DNA from 4 places in the Pseudoalteromonas sp. SWN166 genome. Region 2 is predicted to be linked to each of the others. Evidence: predicted binding sites of a transcription regulator. Region 2 holds the regulator's gene; each other region holds the start of a gene.
What was found. The regulator sigma-54, encoded in region 2, starts transcription at its own class of promoters, with help from an activator protein. The targets are predictions, from matches to a motif close to GTTGGCACGNNNNTNGNNT.
Positions count from the first base shown of each region.

Region 1: a site for sigma-54 is predicted at 1,202-1,220, ahead of I6F49_RS09010 (EF-hand domain-containing protein). Genes of this name have one in related genera too.
Region 3: a site for sigma-54 is predicted at 1,748-1,766, ahead of I6F49_RS07380 (EF-hand domain-containing protein). Genes of this name have one in related genera too.
Region 4: a site for sigma-54 is predicted at 3,765-3,783, ahead of I6F49_RS16650 (DUF2726 domain-containing protein). Genes of this name have one in related genera too.

Region 1 covers NZ_JADYXB010000011.1:85,584-90,929, forward strand. The annotation lists gene I6F49_RS09005 (sensor histidine kinase) at 1-925, opposite strand, end outside; gene I6F49_RS09010 (EF-hand domain-containing protein) at 1,256-1,489, shown strand; gene I6F49_RS09015 (hypothetical protein) at 1,514-1,741, shown strand; gene I6F49_RS09020 (EF-hand domain-containing protein) at 2,188-2,424, shown strand; gene I6F49_RS09025 (EF-hand domain-containing protein) at 2,434-2,670, shown strand; gene I6F49_RS09030 (energy transducer TonB) at 2,721-3,173, opposite strand; gene I6F49_RS09035 (energy transducer TonB) at 3,379-3,900, opposite strand; gene I6F49_RS09040 (amidohydrolase) at 4,074-5,346, shown strand, end outside.
Region 2 covers NZ_JADYXB010000008.1:118,990-124,335, reverse strand. The annotation lists gene rapZ (RNase adapter RapZ) at 1-234, opposite strand, end outside; gene ptsN (PTS IIA-like nitrogen regulatory protein PtsN) at 254-706, opposite strand; gene hpf (ribosome hibernation promoting factor) at 711-998, opposite strand; gene I6F49_RS07155 (RNA polymerase factor sigma-54) at 1,025-2,524, opposite strand; gene lptB (LPS export ABC transporter ATP-binding protein) at 2,594-3,319, opposite strand; gene lptA (lipopolysaccharide transport periplasmic protein LptA) at 3,316-3,861, opposite strand; gene lptC (LPS export ABC transporter periplasmic protein LptC) at 3,851-4,405, opposite strand; gene kdsC (3-deoxy-manno-octulosonate-8-phosphatase KdsC) at 4,402-4,953, opposite strand; gene I6F49_RS07130 (KpsF/GutQ family sugar-phosphate isomerase) at 4,954-5,346, opposite strand, start outside.
Region 3 covers NZ_JADYXB010000009.1:725-6,070, forward strand. The annotation lists gene rluB (23S rRNA pseudouridine(2605) synthase RluB) at 1-446, opposite strand, end outside; gene scpB (SMC-Scp complex subunit ScpB) at 443-1,033, opposite strand; gene I6F49_RS07380 (EF-hand domain-containing protein) at 1,185-1,706, opposite strand; gene I6F49_RS07385 (exonuclease III) at 1,933-2,364, opposite strand; gene xthA (exodeoxyribonuclease III) at 2,605-3,411, shown strand; gene I6F49_RS07395 (energy-coupling factor ABC transporter permease) at 3,417-4,064, shown strand; gene I6F49_RS07400 (putative RNA methyltransferase) at 4,061-4,864, shown strand; gene yfbV (terminus macrodomain insulation protein YfbV) at 4,848-5,294, opposite strand.
Region 4 covers NZ_JADYXB010000036.1:12,840-18,185, reverse strand. The annotation lists gene tyrS (tyrosine--tRNA ligase) at 61-1,260, shown strand; gene I6F49_RS16660 (cobalamin biosynthesis protein CobD/CbiB) at 1,355-2,299, opposite strand; gene mtnN (5'-methylthioadenosine/S-adenosylhomocysteine nucleosidase) at 2,300-3,007, opposite strand; gene I6F49_RS16650 (DUF2726 domain-containing protein) at 3,129-3,725, opposite strand; gene folE2 (GTP cyclohydrolase FolE2) at 3,842-4,762, opposite strand; gene arcB (aerobic respiration two-component sensor histidine kinase ArcB) at 4,995-5,346, shown strand, end outside.

The DNA.
Region 1 (5,346 bases), on a different contig from region 2:
GAAGGCGCACCATAGATTGGCTAATGAGCTCAAGCACTGCTTTTTGCTCACCTGTAATTGGGCCTACTATTTCATCAGTTAGTAAATCAGTGCCTTCGACCATTGAAGCAAGCGGCGTTTTAAGCTCGTGTGTTACATGGCGTAAAAAAGTATCTTTTTGCTGCTCAAGCATATGTAGTTGCTCTTGCACCCAATGAAGTTTTTCTCCTAACTCAACTAGCTCAGCTGACCCCTTAACTGATATTTTTTGCTGCCAATGCCCCTGCCCTAGCTTATCAATAACCGTAGTTAACCCTTTTAGTCGCCCACTTATGCGCCATAAAAAACCACCACCTACAATTAAAGTAAGTGGAATAAGTGCCACCAGCCAGTTTATAAATGAGGCTTGTAAGCTTGTCAGCTCATTTTGGTTATTGGTAATTTGCGCTTCGTTTTTATCACGTAGCCATAAAGTAAGTTCAGCAATTAAATCGCTCACTGGCACAAACAACTCAGCTTGTTGTTGTTTTTGCTCAACAAGCTCCGCATGCGCGGTTTGTAAAGTGGTATATAAGCGCTGCCATTGGTGAGTATAATCTTTATTCGTGTTTACAAATTTAAGCTCATCGATACTTTGCAGGGATGACTGCCATTTATCAATAATTAGTTTATCGAGTGATTCACTTTTTAACACCCAGTTTTGCCTAGTGGCACGCTCAAGGCTGTTGAGTTCTTGCTTTAAAGTATTAAACGATTTCGTAACTTGGTAGTTGTTACTTACAATACTTTGAGTAACCGCTAACTGCTTATTAAGGGCATTTAAAAACACAATTACCACTATAGAAAGGGGGAGTAACGAAAGCAGCATACTCATTGCAAATTGCCCAATTAAATTAGGCCGCCAGTTAAGCATTGCTTGGTATTTTTTAGCTATGGTTGCTGGCATTGCGTTTCGTCCTTTTAAGTTAAGCGCTCTATTATTAAGTGCTTACCTTATACACTAGCTGAACCAGCAATTATATTTAATACGATTAACAACTAACACTAACAAAATAGCGTGTCGCCAAACAGAGACAACGTAAGTTACTGATTTTAAATACCTCTCATCAACATCACCAAATAATGTTGCAAAAGGCACACAAAAATTACAATAAACCCCGTAAAAATTTCTCACGCCCTTGAAGTGAAAACAATAACCACTTGAAAAATAACAACAATTATTATTGGCGCGATTTTTGTAATAGGAGTAATAACTTTAATCAATAAGGAAATAATTATGAACAAACGCATTTTAGTAATTTCATCATTACTGGCTTTAGGCTTTTTAGGCGCTAATGCACACGCAATGGACGTTCACGCGACTTTTAACGAGCTTGATAAAGACAGTAACGGCACATTAAGTGAAGCCGAAGCAGGTGAAGATGCTGTTTTACACGAGAATTTTTCTCAAATTGATACCAATCAAGATGGGCAATTGTCGCTAGATGAATTCAAAAAATTTATTCAATAAACTCATTTAATAAGGAACGTGATTATGAAACAACTTATAGCCGCTTTTTCATTAATGTTTTTAGCAATTAGTGCCACCGTAATTGCATCGCCAACAAACGTGCGTTTTGCCCACTTAGATAAAGACATGGACGGGCAAATATCAATTGTAGAAGCAAAGGAAGACAAGGAAGTAATGAGACAGTTTGCCGACTTAGATGAAGACGGTGATGAAAAAATCTCAAAAAAAGAATTTGAAGGCTTTAAACCTTAGGGCCTGTTGATCTTTCAAGGTTAAATTTGCAGCAGTCTGTTTGGTATTTAGGCAAGGCAGAGCCTATGCAGTGTGGTTATTCCCCATAAATGGGCGATAACGTAGCATTAATGCCAAACAGGCGCTGCCCAAAGGGTTCTTCCTAGGGGCTACTTACTCTTTGTTGCTCGGTTTTTACTTAGCCCACTAGGTTACAAATCTCGCGCCGCGATTAAATAGCCCCTAGTTTGAACAAATTTTAATCCGCAAAGATCAACAGACCCTAATGAGTAATTACTGATTAAGCTTTACTTAAGCTTGTTATAGGTAGACTGGAATTAAAAGCATTTGCCATAATCCCTGAGGGAGTGTGTAAAAGGATTTAATGTTGGGAGTTAAATTACGGCAAGTGCTTTTTCCTCTTATTTCAGCCACAAAATTTTAATACATCTTTTGGAAGGAACGCCATGAAGATACTTTCTCTAGTTATAAGCATTTTAATGCTATTAAGTTTTGATGCCGCTGCACTTGATGTAAAGCAACGCTTTGATCACCTTGATAATGACAAAAGTGGCTATCTGACACATGACGAACTTGATCCCCAACCACAACTTTTAAACACATTTGTAAAATGGGATAAAAATCAAGATAACCAAATTTCGTTAATCGAATTTAAAAATTACCTTACTAATAACCTCTACTGAGTATTTTTCATGAAAAAAACAAGCTATATAACGCTTTTTGCGTTTAGTATTTTTAGCACATTAGGCTTTGCTGCAAGCAACAATGTTGCAGAGCAATTTGAAAAACTTGATAGAAACCAGGATGGTTTTTTAACACGCGCAGAAACAGCAGTAGATCCCGCTCTTTGGTCTCGGTTTTCAAGCTACGATCAAGACAAAGACGGTAAGCTAACGCTAAGTGAATACAGCTTATACGCTAGCAAATAATACTAAAGCTAGGCAAAACACCTAGCTTATTATATTTATATTAATTACGTTCAGGCTTTATTTTTAGAACAATGCGCCAAATATTTTGCATCGGTAGGTTTTGGGCTTAACATAAAATCCATTTTAAGATAAGTTAAAATAGGTTGCTTACTCGTATTTTCAGCTGTCGCTTTCCAGCGCCATAAACCCACAGCAGCTGCCGCATTATTATCAAACACGCCCTCAGGGTAAGACGAGATAACCTTATACCCTTGGGCTTCACCTTGTGAATTAATTACCATTGCTAACTCAACACAACCTGAAATGCTTTTTTTTGCGGCTTCCAACGGGTATCGTGGTTCGACCCTTTTAGCAATATTCCAATACTCACCAGTTTTACTTCGAAGTTCGGGACTTGATAAATCAATAAAACTCGGCATCTCTTCGTTTGCTTGTTTATCAGATGTTGAGCTACATGCTGTTAGCAATATGCTCAACGGGAGTAATAAATAGAGAGCTTTCATAGTATTTCCTTATTCTTGATGCTTATTTAGTTATTTGTAATATTCGTATTAAACTCATACTCATACTCATACTCATACTCATACTCATCAGATTTTATAAAGGTTCGATCTAAAACGTTACACACACTTAAAGTAACTTTAGAGTGAGGTAAATAAGTACTTTTTTTCAAACCTTGTAATTTTTCTCGTTACTTGAAATGTTTCATCAGTAGGAGATTTTTTTTATTTCCCCTGTTACTAAAAATGTTTCACCAGCCGGACAATTTTTTAGATATTTTTTACCTACAGGTATTGAATCAATCATGAAATCAATTCTGATATGCGTAAGAACAGGTTGTTTAGCTACATTTACGGCAGTAGGTAGCCAAGCCCATGCACTTAAAGATCTCGCTGCGGCTTCATCAAATAACCCTTTAGGATATGAGGAAATTACTTTATACCCCTGCGCCTTACCCTCAGAATTAATAATAGTCATTAACTCTACACAGCCCGCTAAGCCTTTTTTTGCTGCCTCTACTGGGTATCGTGATTCAACTTTTGTAAAAATACTCCAATAGTCTTTCACCCTATCGCGCAGCTCAACACTTGATAAATCTATATAATTGCGTATTTCAGCATTTGATACATCAGTATGGTTTAGCTTTTCTACACTTTTATCTGCAGTAGGTGTCGATCCACATGCCGCAAGTAATGAAGTTAATGGGAGTAATAAATAGAGGGCTTTCATAGCGTTTCCTTATGCTTTATTGATTGTTTTACATACTAAATAATCACATCAATTACCTATTTTGTAAACAGTTAATATAGAGAAAAACCTTAGAATCAGGCTCTATCAATTCATTGGTATTATAAAATTAAGTTTGTTAATGTAAGTAAATTAACAATAAAAATTAAGTAACTATGTATCTCAGAAAAGTACTCAAACCGCTCATACTAGCCAGCTTATTTGCTGGCTCTAGCTATGCTATCGCACAGACAAAAGTAATTTATAACGCGAATGGTTATACCCCTTTATACCAAGGTGAAGTACAGCAATTCACTACCCTCGTTATTAAAAATGGCAAAGTAGTAAAGCTAGGTAGCGATACACTTAAAGATAGTTACCCAGACGCTAAACTAATTGATGCACACGGTAATACCTTATTACCTGGCTTAATTGATGCCCATGGGCACGTTATTGGCCTAGGAGATAACTTATCGCAACTTGATGTACGCGGTGCAAAATCAGTTGATGAAGTAACAAATAAACTAAAAATATTTGCCGATAAAAAACAAGGCTGGATTATAGGACGTGGTTGGAACCAAGAACTTTGGGCTGATACACGCTTCCCTACAGCTAAAGATCTAGACAAAGTAGTAAACGATCGACCAGTGGTACTTTCGCGGGTTGATGGCCATGCCATTTGGGTTAATTCAAAAGTGCTCGAACTTACTGGTATTACTGCTCAAACAAAAGCGCCTGATGGAGGTGAAATAATTAAAGACGAATTTGGTAATCCTACAGGTATTTTTGTAGATAAAGCAGAATCGTTAATTACCCAGCATATGCCAGCCCCCTCAAGGCAAGATATAAGTGACTCACTAGATGCAGCAGGTAAGCATTTATTAAGTTTAGGCATTACTTCTACTCACGATGCTGGCATTGATAAAACCACATGGGAAGTTTACAAAGAGCGCGGCGACCTTGGTAATTTACCGCTACGTATTGTCGCAATGTTAAGTGGTGCAAGTCCTGATTTAGGCACAATGTTAAAAGCAGGCCGATACCACGACAAAAATGATTTTATGGAAATTCGCAGTGTTAAAGTTTACGCCGATGGCGCACTGGGCTCTCGCGGCGCCGCTCTGATTGAAGAATATGCAGACAGATCTGGCCACTATGGTTTAATGCTTGAAACACAAGAAAAACTCGAGGCGCTCTTTACACAAAGCTTTAAAAGCGGCTTTAGCGCAAACACCCACGCAATTGGCGATAAAGCAAATAAAGTAGTACTCGATGCCTATCAAAATGTATTTAAAAAAACCGGCGGTATATTACTGCGCAATCGTATCGAGCACGCACAAATTGTAACGCCTGAGGATATCCCTCGTTTTAAAGCGTTAAAAATAATTCCTTCAATGCAGCCGGTGCATGCCACTTCTGATATGCATATGGCAGAGCAGCGTTTAACTG
Region 2 (5,346 bases):
TGCAAAATCAGGTAGGTATTCAAGAATATCGTTAAATTCTTCCTGCTCTTTAGGAATGTTTCGAACATCAATGCTGACAGCAATTCTATCGTAGCTATCAGATACACTGCGCACTAATGAAGGCAGTAGGTTTACTGGAATATTATCTACGCAATAATAACCTAAATCTTCTACAACGCGTAAAGCAACCGATTTCCCAGAACCAGAACGGCCACTTATGATAATTAACTCCATTTATCACCCTTTAATAAAACTACGATTGATCAACAATAACTTGGTAAAGTTCAGCATCTGATTTTGCACTACGTAACTGCTTACAAAAATCTTTGTTATTGAGTCTATCAGCAATGGTAGCTAGAGTCTTTAAGTGCTGCTGGTTATCTCCATCTGGTACGATGAGTGCGACGAAAATATCAACAGGGCGGTTATCTATAGCATCAAAATTTATTGGCGTTTCGCTAACGAGCACTAAAGCCAAAGGCTCTTCTGCACCGCTCATTCTTCCGTGAGGAATCGCAATGCCACGCCCTATACCTGTACTACCCAATTTCTCTCTACTCATTAAAGCAGTTAGAATGTCTTGTTGCGGTAGGTATGGAAGTTTAGCGTGAGCAAGTTCGCTAATGAACTCTAAAATCCTTTTTTTGCTATTAAAAAGGACCGCAGCTTTGCTGCAGTCCTGGCATATAAGTGAGCTTAATTTCATCATATTAGTGTCGAGCAAGCTTCTCTTTGTGTTTAATTACTTGGCGATCTAGCTTGTCGATCAACGAGTCAATGGCGGCATACATATCTTGATGTTCTGTAGAGGCAAAGAGTTCGGCGCCACTTACGTGTATTGTCGCTTCTGCTTTTTGATTTAGTTTTTCTACATCAAGAATGACATGAACATTATTAATATGATCAGAGTGTCTTTCTAGCTTCGCAAATTTAGTATTAATATAGTCTCTTAATGAATCGGTTAATTCTACGTGACGACCAGTTAAGTTTAGTTGCATAAGCATTACCCTCTTTGTTTAGCGTCTTAAATCAAGCTTTTACGTTGATTTGACGGTGGAATAGCCAGAGACTCGCGGTATTTTGCGATTGTACGTCTCGCTACTTTAATTCCTTGCTCAGCCAATATATCCGCTATTTTGCTATCACTCAATGGTTTTGCTGAGTTTTCTGCTGCGATTAATTTTCGGATAAGCGCACGTATTGCTGTAGATGAGCATTCACCTCCATTTTCGGTGCTTACATGGCTTGAGAAAAAGTATTTAAGCTCAAATATACCACGGGGTGTGTGCATATATTTTTGAGTTGTTACGCGCGAAATTGTTGATTCGTGCATTTCTACCATTTCAGCAACATCATTTAAGACCATTGGTTTCATGGCTTCAGGGCCGTGTTCAAAAAAGCCTTGTTGCTGCTTAACAATGCAATTAGTTACTTTTAATAGTGTGTCGTTTCTACTTTCTAAGCTTTTAATAAACCATTTAGCTTCTTGTAAATGTGAGCGAATAAACTGGCTGTCACCACTGGATTTTACAGTGCGAGACATTGCAGCGTATTGGCTATTAACACGAATTTTAGGCATGCTATCTGGGTTTAACTCAACAACCCAGCGGCCTTTAATTTTTTTAACTGACACATCAGGAATAACATACTCAGACTCTTCTCTTACAATAGTATCTGCAGGCTTAGGGCTAAGAGTATGTATTAATGTCATTACTTCTTTAAGCTCTTCTTCTTTGAGCTTAGTCTTCTTCATTAATGTACGATAGTCACGAGCTGCTAATAAATCAATATGCTCGGTTAAAATCATTTTCGTTTCATTAATGTAAGGTGTTTCTTTATCAAACTGGTTAAGTTGAATACATAAACACTCTTGTAAACTACGTGCAGCAATACCGACAGGATCAAACAGTTGGATGCGCTTTAATACTGCTTCAATTTCATCAAGTTCAACTTCGTTATCTTCTTCGTTTTCTTGATTAAAGCTTTCTAAAATTTCTTCGCAGCTTAGTGTTAAAATGCCTGAATCATCGACGGCTTCTACAATAGCAATAGCAATGGCTTCATCGGTAGGGCTAAATGGCGTTAGTTGTAATTGCCACATTAAATACTCATGAAGCGTTTCAGTAGAGGCGCCTTGGTATATTGATTCGTCTTCAGGCATTGGACCTGATGATGCTGCAGGGGCGGCACTCATGTACTCATCCCAACTAACATCCATAGCCATGTCGTCACTTAGCGTGTCTTTTGCAAGTGCTTCACCACTATCTTGTTCGTATTCGCTTGGAGCATCATCGGCAGATGCGCTAACAGTTATGTCATCTGTATCTGCTTTTTGCTCGTTTTTACCTGCAGCGTCTTCGGAATAGTCTGGTTCTTCAACCTCTAATAGCGGGTTGCTGTCGAGAGCTTCTTGTATTTCTTGCTGGAGATCCAATGTACTGAGTTGCAACAAACGAATAGCTTGTTGCAGCTGTGGAGTCATTGTAAGTTGCTGGCCCATGCGCAGCTGTAGTGATTGCCTCATGTATCTCTAACAATCCTTTTATGTTGTTATAATTAATACTAGCAGATGCTTAAAGACATGGCGTAAATGTTACAGCCTAAATTGCTCGCCTAAGTAAACATCGCGTACTGTTTTATCATTTAATACGTGTTCTGGAGTACCTGATGCAATCAGCTCCCCATGAGAAACAATGTAGGCTTTTTCACAAACATCAAGGGTTTCTCTTACGTTATGATCGGTAATCAATACACCAATCCCACGATTTTTGAGATGTTCTATTATTTTCTTTATATCTAATACCGAAATCGGGTCAACACCTGCAAATGGTTCATCCAATAATATAAATTTAGGATCGGCTGCCAGCGCACGTGCTATTTCCACGCGGCGACGTTCGCCACCCGATAATGCCATACCTTGGCTATCACGAATGTGTTGTATGCTAAATTCATCTAATAATTTATCGAGCGTGTCTTCTCGGGCTTGCTTATTTAACTCTTTGCGTGTTTCTAAAATTGCCATTAAGTTTTGATAAACAGTCAGTTTTCTAAAAATTGAAGACTCTTGTGGTAAGTAGCCAATGCCTAATCTAGCACGACTATGCATAGGTAAAAGAGTAATATCGTTATCATCGATAGAAATTTTACCTTTGTCGCTAGGTACAAGTCCCACAATCATATAAAACGTGGTGGTTTTACCTGCGCCGTTAGGGCCAAGTAAGCCAACAATACTGCCAGCTTTTACTTCAAGACCGACGTTTTTGACAACTTCACGGCCTTTATAGCTCTTTGCTAATAGTTCTGCTTTTAATGTACTCATGGTTGACCTTTATCGTCTTTTTTACTTTTTTTAGTTTCGATAGGCACTAAAATCGTGTGAACGCGGTCAGTTGAGTTTTCATCTTTTTCGGCACTGATTAACTGTTGTTCTATATCGTAGGTAATACTTTTAGCATTAATTTTTTGTCCTGCTTGCGATACTTGTGCATTACCAACAAGCGTTAAAAAACGTTTAGATACATCGTAACGAACTTCGTCTGCACTGGCGCTCATAGTTGTGCCATCTGATTGCTTCTCTTCAAAGCGAGCAGGGCTACCCGTGGCAATTAATAGTTGCTGGTTATCACCAAGTTCATCGCGCTTATGTACTTCGAGGCGGTCTGCTGTAATTCGGCGATTACCGTGAATAATCTCAACGTTTTTCTCAAAAATACCCACGTTAGCTTTTAATTGGCCTTCTTGCTTATCGGCGCTTATTGAAATTTGATTTGCAGCAGGTTGCGAGTTTTGTTCTGCAGCATTACTATTAAACGCTATTATAAGTGTAGGAATAATAAGTGATTTTAATATTTTATTGGTCATAGTATATGGTTCGCGTATGGTTAATTAGTTTTATCACTTCGGTTTTTAAGTCGGCTTCTAGGCCTTTACCGGTGATTTTTAAATTGGGTCCGGTGATGATAACGGGTTGCTCCGAACGCATTGTTAATAGCTTTATATCTACCTGAATATTATCAGCATTGATTTTGTCTATCATGGCGTTATCGGTTAAGTTTTTGGCAACCACATTACCTTCTAAAATTAATTGTTTGTCTTCGTATAATGTTGCTTCGTCTGCATTTATTTGCCACGTTTGCTTTTCGTTATATAAAGTAAAAATAGGTTTTTCAAAAAACGTAAAACCTAATTGTTGATATAGCTCCATTTTAGCCGCAGTTACTTTGTGGCTAATTTTACCTTGCTCGTCATAGGCTGTTTGTTTGAGTTCTATGGCTATGTAATCAGGCTTGGCAATAACTTCAGGCTCAGCCTGAGGTGCAACATTAGTTTGTGTAAAATAAGGGTACCAAAGCCAAACCATACAGCTAATGAATAAAACGCTTAATATTATGCGCGCTGCATTCATGAACTAGTGCCTTGTGTAGTCAATGCTTTACCATTTTCAAGCATGAGCAAGTCGGTAAGCTCTCTTACTGCGCCAAAGCCGCCAGGCATTTGCGTTACATAGTGTGATAAACGCTTTATAAGCGGATGAGCATCATTTACTGCAACAGCAAAGCCGACTAATTCCATAACGGGCATGTCAGGACCATCATCACCTATATAAGCAATTTGTTCATCGCTAAGGTTGAGTTTATCTTTTAGCTCTTGATAGGCAATGAGCTTATTTTCTTGGCCTTGATAAATATGCTGTACGGTTAAGCTGCTCATACGTTGTTGCACTATTTGTGAATGACGACCAGTAATTACAGCCACTTCAAAGCCACTGTTTATAAGCGCTTTAATGCCAAAACCATCTTTTGTATTAAATGCTTTTAGCTCTTCACCTTGATTGCCAAGATAAATACGGCCATCAGAAAATACACCATCAATATCGCATATAAGTAGCTTTACTTTTTTAGCGCGTGCTTTTGCATCATCGCTCAGCGGTTGATAGAGTTCTTCAAATTGCATTTATAACACTCCTGCCTTTAATAGGTCTTGCATATTTAATGCGCCAATAGGCTGATTTAGCTCATTGACAACGATTAAGCCATTTATACGTTTGTGTTCCATAATATTAAGCGCTTCAGCGGCTAAAATATCTTGCGTAGCCGTAGTACATGACTTAGTCATAACAACATCTATTTGTGTTGTATGAATATCAATTCTTTGCTCTAAAATACGACGCAAATCGCCATCGGTAAATAGGCCTACTAATTGCTGATTATCATCAACAATGGCTGTCATGCCTAAACCTTTAGCAGACATTTCAATAAGGGCGTCTTTAACTGTTTGTGAAACGCTAATAATAGGTGTATTTACGCCGCCGTGCATAACATCTTTTAAAGTGAGTAATAAGCGCTT
Region 3 (5,346 bases), on a different contig from region 2:
TCACCAAATACACGTGCAGAGTATTCACGCTCTACTTCATAGCTTGGGTGCATTAAACGGTTTGCCAGTTCACCATCGTTTGTAAAAAGCATTAAACCCGATGTATTAACGTCTAGTCGACCAACCGCAATCCAGCGATCGCCATCAATACGAGGAAGTCGGTCAAATACAGTACGACGCCCTTCAGGATCTTTACGTGTGCTTAACTCACCTTCTGGTTTGTTATACATAATCACACGACAGATTCGGTCTGCTTTTTCTTCGATTTTTACACTGTGTCCGTCAACACGAATCAAATCGGTTTCTTCAACACGGTCACCTAACTTTGCCACTTTACCGTTTACACTAACGCGGTTTGCGTCAATGTATTTTTCCATTTCACGGCGTGAGCCTACGCCTGCACGGGCTAAGACTTTTTGTAACTTTTCACCTTGTATAATACTCATTCGGATGGTTCTCTCACAGAAGGATCGCTCAATAACTGGTTAATTTTACTTTGCTGCTCTGTTGGCAACGCAGGTAAATTTTCAAGTCCAGTTAACGAAAAATAATCTAAAAATTGCTTAGTAGTTGCATATAAAGCCGGCTTTCCCGGAACCTCTTTATGCCCTACCACTTTAACCCACTCTCTTTCGAGTAAGGTTTTAATAATATTCGAACCCGTAGTAACACCCCTTACTTGCTCAATTTCGCCGCGTGTAATGGGCTGCCTGTATGCAATAAGTGATAATGTTTCCAGTAAAGCACGCGAGTATTTTGGTGCGCGTTCTTGCCACAAGTTATTTAACCAAGGGCTTAAACTACTGCATGCCTGAAACCGATACCCACTACCAACTTCAACTAAGCGAATACCACGAGTTTGAAAATGCTCTTGTATTGTATCTATTGCGTCATTTATTCGTGCCATAGAAATAGCTAAATCTATTAATACGATGTCTTTAAGGTGGCGTTTACTAACAGGCTTATCTGCAACAAAAATAGCTGCTTCAATGATCTCAACTAGTTGTTCATCACTAATTCGCCGACCCGCCATACACACTCTTAACAAATAAAAATACACAGCCATCTATTATGACAGAACAACACCAAACTAGGAAAATATATCTATCAAATAACTAAATTTAAAACACAAAAAAGCCAGTGCCTAGCACTGGCTTTAATCTTACTTACTAAAATGGTAACTATTAGTTACTTTTAAAAGCTTCTAATGCATCATCTTCAGCTACTGCGTTACCGTATTTTTTAATGTAACCCATAAACTCGCTTTTACTGATGCGCTTATCTTGGTTTTTATCCATGTAACCAAAATGATTTGAAATATCATCATCGTTACCTTCAACTACCGAGATATAGCCATTGCTGTCGTTATCTAGACTTGCAAAGCTGCTTTCAATTTTATCGAATTTAGCAATTTCAGCTTTAAATGCCGACTCACTTACTTCAGAATCAGTGGCTACTTTGCCATTATTAAGCTTCATATAAGTGTTAAATTCTTTGCGGCTAATTTCGTTATCCATATTGGTATCAATATTTGAAAAATGGCCCCAAATGCTATCGTCATCAGCTTCAACTTTTGAGATGTAGCCATCGCTATCATTATCTAAACTTGCAAAGTCACTGTCTATTCTTTCAAGACCTTGATTAGATGAACAAGCCGCTAAGCTTAATGATGCTAAAATAGTGGCTGCTAATGTTAACTTTTTCATAAGACGTATCCTTCGTAATTAATTAAATGTCACTTTAACTAATACAAATCCAATGCCAATAATAGTTAACTTATAATAATCAATAACTTAATCTCGATCGGTATATTTATTAAACACTTTCAATAAGTTAAGCTTGCAAGCTTTGCAAACACCCTTGTAATTTTTGCAAAAAAATATCCGGTAAAAACCAGATATCTCAATTTTAGTTATATAGTTAAGCTAATAATTAGATTGCTGCGTTTTGATAGCGTTTAACAAACTCAGTAACGTTTTGACCATTACATTTTAATGAGTTTAGGTTACCAATTTTTTGACGAACCGGTGCTAAGCCTTGTTTTAAAGCCGTCATACATAATTGAGTTTCTTGTTGAGCGTCTTTAGCAAACACTTCTATTTTTTCAGCAGATGCTGTGCTTCGCGTCGTTTTTTTAGCTATATCGCGAATATCTTCGCCATTACATAAAATGCTTTTAGAAAAACGAGACAAGTAAACACCGTGCTGGGCAGCTTCTTTACGAGCAGCACTAAAGCCTTCATTTGCGCTTAGTACACATAACTTAGATTCAATTTTGTTATCTTGACTGAAGTAAGTATTGCTTTGTGCAGACGCAGTTGCAGATACTAATAAGGCAGTAGCTAAAAGTAGTTGTGTTTTCATGAGAGATCCTATTTGAACGAGCTAAACAAGTGAATTTCGCGCATTATATATTCAATAAAAATGAGTTCAATTGAATTTTTTATTTATTTAATAAATTAATAATGCATTTACAATGTTTAAACTTTAGCCACCAATTGATCAACATTTGTGCAGCTATTATCTCAATTCAGTCATGTTATGTACGCGTATTTACTGATACAATTTGAGCCATTAAATAGAACCAATTTTAAGGTAAATTTTATGAAAGTGATTTCTTTCAATATCAATGGTCTGCGTGCTCGTCTTCATCAATTACAAGCAATTATCGACAAACATCAACCAGACGTTATTGGCTTGCAAGAGATTAAAGTTCATGACGAAGCGTTCCCTTTAGAAGATGTACAAAAAATGGGATATCACGTCTACTTTCATGGTCAAAAAGCACATTATGGCGTAGCTATGTTATGCAAAAAGGAGCCTAAATCGGTATTAAAAGGCTTTGCCACCGATACAGATGAATCTCAAAAACGCATGATAAGCGTCACTGTTGAGCAAGATAACGGTCGAGATTTAACAGTAATGAACGGCTATTTTCCACAAGGTGATAATATTAATCACGAAACTAAATTCCCTTATAAACGTCAATTTTACAAAGATTTAATGACCCACCTTGAAACCAACCACACACCCGATCAGGACGTAATAGTTATGGGCGATATAAACATATCACCTACTGACTTAGATATTGGTATTGGCGACGTAAATGCAAAACGTTGGTTAAAAACAGGTAAATGTTCTTTCCAACCGGTAGAGCGTGAATGGCTTGCAACATTACTTAATTGGGGCTTTAAAGACACCTTTAGAGAGCAAAACCCTGAAACAGACGACCAATACTCGTGGTTTGACTACCGCTCAAAAGGGTTTGTAGATAACCGTGGACTTCGTATTGACGTTGTTCTTGCAACTAATGAACTTGCTGCACGCTGTATAGATACTGGTATTGATTATGAACTTCGCGGTATTGAAAAACCGTCAGATCATGCCCCAATATGGTCAACATTTAAGTAATTACGATGCTCAGCATAACAATACAGGGACTACTTTGGTCCCTTGTAATTATCATTGCTATTTTAAGCTTTGATAAAAAAACATATAAATCGCTTTATAGCACATCAGCTCAACAAACGGGTGTGCTTGCGTGTGCGTTAGTGTTTGCAGTGCTTTGGCGAATAAAGGCAGGCATTTTAACGGGCCTTGATTTACACATACTAGGTGTTACTGCCGCTACATTAATTTTAGGCTGGCGATTAACGATTTTAAGTAGCCTACTTGCCACAGCCTTACTCGCTGTATTTGGCCAAATTGAAGTTGAGCTATTACCTGTTCAACTGCTTATTGGTGCGTTTATTCCTATTTTATTAAGCTACCTTGGCTTTATAATTAGTTACCAATATTTGCCTCGTCATTTTTTTGTTTATATATTTGTTTGCGCGTTTATAACCGCAGGATTTATAGCCTGTATAAAAATAGGCATAGGTGCTTTATTTTATTTGGCTATAGGGCAATATAATTGGCAAGAACTTGCAGATAACTACGTTTACTTAAGTGCTATTATTTGGTTTCCTGAAGCTATGCTCAATGGCATGGCTATAACAATTATGATCATTTATCGCCCTCATTGGGTAAAAACTTTTTACGATAAGGACTACCTAGACTCATGAGTCTTGAATATCAATGCCCGCTGTGTAACCTAGCACTTTTAAAAGCTGATTCAACGCTTCGCTGTGCTAACAACCACAGCTTTGATTTTGCCAAAGAAGGCTACGTTAATTTACTGCCTGTGCAGCAAAAAAACTCAAAACAACCGGGTGACTCACTTGAAATGGTACAAGCAAGACGCGCATTTTTAGAGCGTGGTTATTATCGTTTTTTACAGCAAAGCCTTAGTGATATAGTGAGTAATATAAGTGCAAACACTGTTATTGACTTAGGATGCGGTGAAGGGTTTTATACCCAAGCAATAGCGAGTAAAACAAACGCTATTGTATACGGTGTTGATATTTCAAAATCTGCAGTTAAGTATGCTGCAAAGCGCTACCCTAATTGCCAATTTAGTGTGGCATCAATCAGCCAAGCGCCCTTTAAAAACCAATTTGCTGATGTACTTGTAAGTGTATTTGCACCTTTGTTTGAAGAAGAACTTGAACGTCTTGCAAATCAAAACGCAACATTAGTGGTTGCAAGCCCTGGCCCTTGTCATTTAAAAGAATTGAAATCGTATATATATTCAGAAGTAAACGAACATACTGAAATTACGACTCCAAATGGATTTCAAAAATCAGAACAGATTCTTCTAACAGAGCAAGTAATGCTTGGCTTTGCTGATATTAAAAACTTAATAATGATGACGCCATTCGCGTGGAAATTTAGACCCGAGCACTGGGCAGCACTCGAAGAAAAAGGTGAGCACACTGTCACCTTATCGTTTTACATAACTCAATTTACTAAAACTGCTCTTTAGTAAACGCCTTATCCATTTTATCAAACATATCTTTAAGTAAATTAGCAAGCTCCATGTAACGGGGCTTGTTTTCACTTAACTGCATCTGATATCCATTAGCTACCATTTTAGTATAAAGCTCGTTATACCATTTGTGCATAGCGGGCTCTAAAGGCGTTTGTGCTCGCTTACCTAACCAAAATAAACCTTGTAACGGCAATGATATAAAAAATAATGCGCTCGCTATGGCTTGTGGTAAAAAATCAGGCCCCAAGTAATTTAGCTGAAAAAACAAAGTAAACATGGCTAAAATTGGCATTACTGTAATAGCCAGATCAGTTGCTCTAATTACTCTAAACTCTAAAAATAAAGGCGCAAGCTCTTTGCGCATTGGCCATTTTTTACCATACAAACGGCCAGTTTGTAGTTGTGACATCACACTTTTTTGCATCATGACTCCTCACAGATACTGCTTTTAAATACAATACAAATACGAGCTATAC
Region 4 (5,346 bases), on a different contig from region 2:
AAACCGTGATTACAAGTAACTAGTCGCCCCTTCGTCGGCAGAATTTTGGAGTAATACAAAGTGGATTTACAAACCGCTCTAGCAGAGATAAAACGCGGTGCAGAAGAAATATTAATTGAAGACGAACTAGTTGAAAAACTAAAGTCGGGCAAAAAGCTAAAAATAAAAGCAGGCTTTGATCCTACAGCGCCCGATTTACACTTAGGGCACACTGTACTAATTAATAAAATGAAAACCTTTCAGGATTTAGGTCATGAGGTTATTTTCTTAATTGGTGACTTCACTGGTATGATTGGCGACCCAACAGGTAAAAACGTAACGCGTAAGCCACTTACTCGCGAAGACGTACTAGCTAATGCTGAAACATATAAAGAACAAGTATTCAAAATTCTCGATCCTGCTAAAACCACCGTTGCATTTAACTCTACTTGGATGGAAAAGTTAGGCGCTGCAGGCATGATTAAACTTGCTGCTAACCAAACAGTAGCGCGTATGCTTGAACGTGATGACTTTAAAAAGCGTTATGCAGGCGGTCAACCAATTGCGATTCATGAATTTTTATATCCATTAGTACAAGGTTGGGATTCGGTTGCACTAGAGTCAGACGTTGAACTAGGCGGTACTGATCAGCGCTTTAACTTATTAATGGGCCGTGAGCTGCAAAAAGTTGAAGGTCAAAAGCCGCAAACAGTATTAATGATGCCATTACTTGAAGGGACTGACGGCGTTCAAAAAATGTCTAAGTCACTTGGTAACTACATTGGTATTACTGATGCACCAAACGATATGTTTGGTAAAATAATGTCAATTAGTGACGTATTAATGTGGCGCTACTATGACTTACTAAGCGCACTTTCTATTGAAGAGATTGCAGCTAAAAAAGAACGTGTTGAGCAAGGTACTAATCCGCGCGATATTAAAATTGAACTAGCTAAAGAGTTAATTGCTCGTTTTCATAGTGAAGCTGATGCACAAGGTGCACATGACGATTTTATCCAGCGTTTTCAGAAAAAAGCGCTACCAGATGAAATCCCAGAACTAACAGTCACTATTGCAGAAGATACTATTTTAATTGCTAACTTACTTAAAGAAGCAAACTTAGTAGTAAGTACATCAGAAGCAATGCGTATGATTAAGCAAGGCGCAGTTAAACTTAACGGTGAAGATAAAATCACTGATACCAAACTTGAAGTAGCAAAAGGTACAACGGCTATTTACCAAGTAGGTAAGCGTAAGTTTGCAAACATCACTGTAGCTTAAATACAGTTTGAAACTAAAAAACCAGCCTAGGCTGGTTTTTTTGTGCTTGTATTTTGGGTCTGTAAATAGTTACGAGGTATTCACTAAATAGTCACTAAATCACTTTTAATATTTCGATGCTTATAATTACTAACAACCAGAATACACGCGCCTGATTTAATCTATTAATTATTACGGGCACATCTTCGGGTGTAGGTAGTCTATCAGCACCAATACGCATTTTATTAAAGCGAGTACCAAAGTAAACCGCAGGCCCGCCTAGTTGCACGCCAAGTGATGCAGAGCATGTACTGAGTAGCCACCCAGTATTCGTTTGATAAAAGTGCCTGCCATAATGCTTTGTGTAATGCATGCTTTGCTTACTTGCTCTACTTGCTGCAATAGTTAAAGCAAGCAAGCGCATTGGAATATATTCAATAATAAATAGGAAAATTTTAAGTGGTTTTAAAAAGTGACTATTAGGAAAAACATCATTACGCCATGCCTGTTGTATTAAGGTAAGTAAGCGGTAGGCGAGGGCTGCAATAGGGCCAAATGCTAAAAATATAAATATGACTACGAAATAATATCGAGCAGTGCGTAGTATTAAACTCTCTATTAATGCTTTGATAATGCCTGAGGATGAAAGTCTATTAACTTCACGAGCAAGTAGCGGCTTTAGCAATTCGCGTGCAGTCGACTTTTGATTTTGTTTAGTGAGCTTTGCAATACGGAGCGCTTTTTTATCAACACTTTTGCTTTCAAGGCATAAATATAAAATAAGGCCTGCGAGCAACTCTGGGTAAAAAGCAAACTCGAGCAGTAACACTACAATAATGAGAATAACACTTAAAATAAGCGTGCTTGCGAGTATAGCTGCTAAATATTGATAACTTTTAGGTTTTTTGCTTTTGTATATGCGTTTGCCAATAGCACTAAAAACAGCATTTAACGCTGTATTGGGGTGATACCAGCTAACAAGAGGAATAAAGCGCTCAGCAAGGAGCGCTACTATAAAGGCAATAAAGTCCAAGTGGTTTTGAACAATATTGCTAAGCATTTACAAAGACACTGCAGTTAGCTTTTCTAAAAGTGCGACAACCATTTTAGATGAGTTAATTGATGCTGTTTCTAGGTATTCTTCAAATGATTGCGGTGATTCTTTACCTGCAATATCAGACATTGAGCGAATTACAACAAATGGTGTGTTAAGCGTAAAACACGTTTGCGCTATTGAAGCACCTTCCATTTCAACGGCAAGCATTGTAGGAAAATCGCTACGTGCTTTATCAATACGTACAGGGTCACACATGAATGTGTCGCCAGTACAAATTAAACCAACAAGTGTTTTAACATCACTGATTTGTTCGATTGTTTGTTGTGCTGCTTCAACTAATTTAGGGTGAGCTGCAAAGCCTGCTGGCATTTGTGGTACTTGGCCAATTTCGTAGCCAAAAGCAGTAACATCTACATCGTGATGACGTACTTCTGACGAAATTACTACGTCGCCAACACTTAGTGATGGATCGAATCCACCGGCAGAACCAGTGTTAATTACGCAATCAGGTTTAAAGTTATCAATAAGCAAGGTAGTTGCAATCGTTGATGCTACTTTACCAATACCAGATTGAACAAGTGTCACTGTGTTACCAGCTAATTCGCCAGTATAAAAAGTAAAACCTGCTTTAGTTAAAATTTGTGGATTTTGCATAGCTTCACGTAAAATTTTAACTTCTGGCTCCATTGCGCCAATAATACCAACATTCATAATGTTTAATTCCTGAGTTTGAATCATTTGATTATACGTGAAGTTAGCAATAAAAAACAAAAAAGCGAGCTTGTTTATGAGCTCGCTTTAAATACTTTTAGGAGAGTATTTAATTCAGTTTTTAAATTTCAGCTAAGGCGGTGGTTTGCGCTTTAGCTTGTGACGGTGAAAGTACCGCAGGTTTTTGAGATCTATTACGAACAGGGCGCTGCGTTTGTGTTGTAGCAGGCTTACCTATTTTAAACATAATTGCGTCGCGTACTTCTGAAGGACGGTAGCCCGATTTAACTTTCATACGAATATGTGGAATACCAGCAGACTCTAATGCACCGTTTACAAACCAGTCGCGTTGAGCTTTATGGCCGTCTTTGTTGGCATTGTTAACTAGGTCAACAGCGGCAACAATAGTCATTTTTTCTTTGTCGATTAATACAAAGTCGAGTTGTTTATTTTTAGCTTTAGCTAAAGCAGCTCGCTTGGACTTAACCGATAGGCCTTGTTTACAATCAATCACGTCAATTAACTTAACGCGACTAACAACTTTATATTGATCGCCAACAGCACGTTCTAGAAGATTTAAAAAAGCGCCTTCAACCTGCGTAAAAACAGTTTGCTTGCGGGTAAAAGGATACGGATTTCCGCCATCGTCATTAAATTTTGACGCAACAACAGAGGCCCCGACAACTAACACTAGGATTAATAATAAAGCGAATTCCATACGGTAACTCCATAACAACAAATTGACACTGCTTAAACAAAGCAATTTACGTGCCTAAAAAGTATGGGTTATAAAATAATTACCGACTGATTTTACAAGTAATAGCTACACAGCGATTAAGCTTTGTAGCCTCCTTTAATACCCTTTACCGCAATAGCTACAGCGTCATGAGCATGGAGTGATTCATAATGGTTTATTTGCAGCCAATAATCGCTGTAAGCGTCTGCTTCTAACAATGCTTTAATTTTACGTGCAGCATCTTCACAAAACATCAGGTTTTGACCATTCAAACGGGCAAATTCTTGCTCATCTTCACGCTTAACTGCCGCTTGTACTGGTGTTTTTAGCTCAGCTTCAAGGGTATTAATTAGCGTCACAACGTCAAATTCTTGAATATTGCTATCAAGTTTTACTTTTACGTTGGCAATAGAGCGCTGCGAGTGAGGTGTCGCTACAATGCCTTGTGTAGTGCCTAGCCATTCGTGCACATCTTTTTGGCTTAAGGTTTCTTGGTTAAACTTTTCGTTAAACGCATTTTGTATAAGCTGGCGCGCAAGTGCTGCAGAGCAAGGGCACGTTGAAGAATAGGTAACATCTACCGTTAGCTCATAACTAATAACGTTATTTTCAATTGTGCTAGTTAGTAAAACAGGGTAGCTTTTCCAACCTGCTTTGCCACTTAATAATGATTTACGGCGTAGCGGTAATTCAAATTTAAATTCAATTTGTGCTTTATCGCTCAGCCCTTCGTGGCTCGTTATAAAAGTATCGAGTGCTTGCGCTATTGTTTGCGGATTGACTTGCTGCTCGGTTGAAAGCAGATCAAGTGCCAAAAATAAGCGCGACATATGAATGCCTTTCGCATCTTCTTTATGCAAATTTACAAATGCACGCGCTTTAGCATTAACTGTAACTGGTGATAAGTCTCGTGACTCAAAAATAAATGGCAGTTCTATTTCGCCCATGCCCACCCAGTCTAATTTACCTGTTTGTAAAGCGGGTGCAGTGTCTGCTATATCTGGCATATTGGTTTGCATGTGCGCTACTCATATTTTGGAGATAATAAAGCGGGGCATTTTACACTAAATAATTTATTGCTGAAATGATGAGTTGAGGAGAGAAGCAAAATCAAACATGAAAAATTCTGTTTTTATCGCACAACATGAATATAGGAAGAAGAAAAATGCTAAAATCTGGGGAAATGGTATGTTTATACATGCGCATTGCCTTCTTTATATTTAAGCACACAGCTAAGAGATAAAATTACGTATGACCGATTATTCTTTGAGCCCTTGGGCTCGGGTACTTTCCAGCTCAATAACGCGATTTGGTGAATTTAAAACCGCAGCTATTTGTTACACCTTATTTTTAACGGTATCTCTTATTTTATCGAGCATGTTTTATTATGTTGCGATTGGTGAATTAAACCTTGTTGATATTTTGGCTGTGGTGTTTTTTACTGCTGTGGTTTCCCCTTTAATTATAAGTGTATTGCTTAATTCAATTCGCCAATTAGATGCCTCGTATGCTTATTTAGATAGCGCAACCAAACAAGAAAAGCTTTTAAATCAAACCTTAAAAGATAATATTAGTCGTTTAAATATTGAAATCGATGAACGTA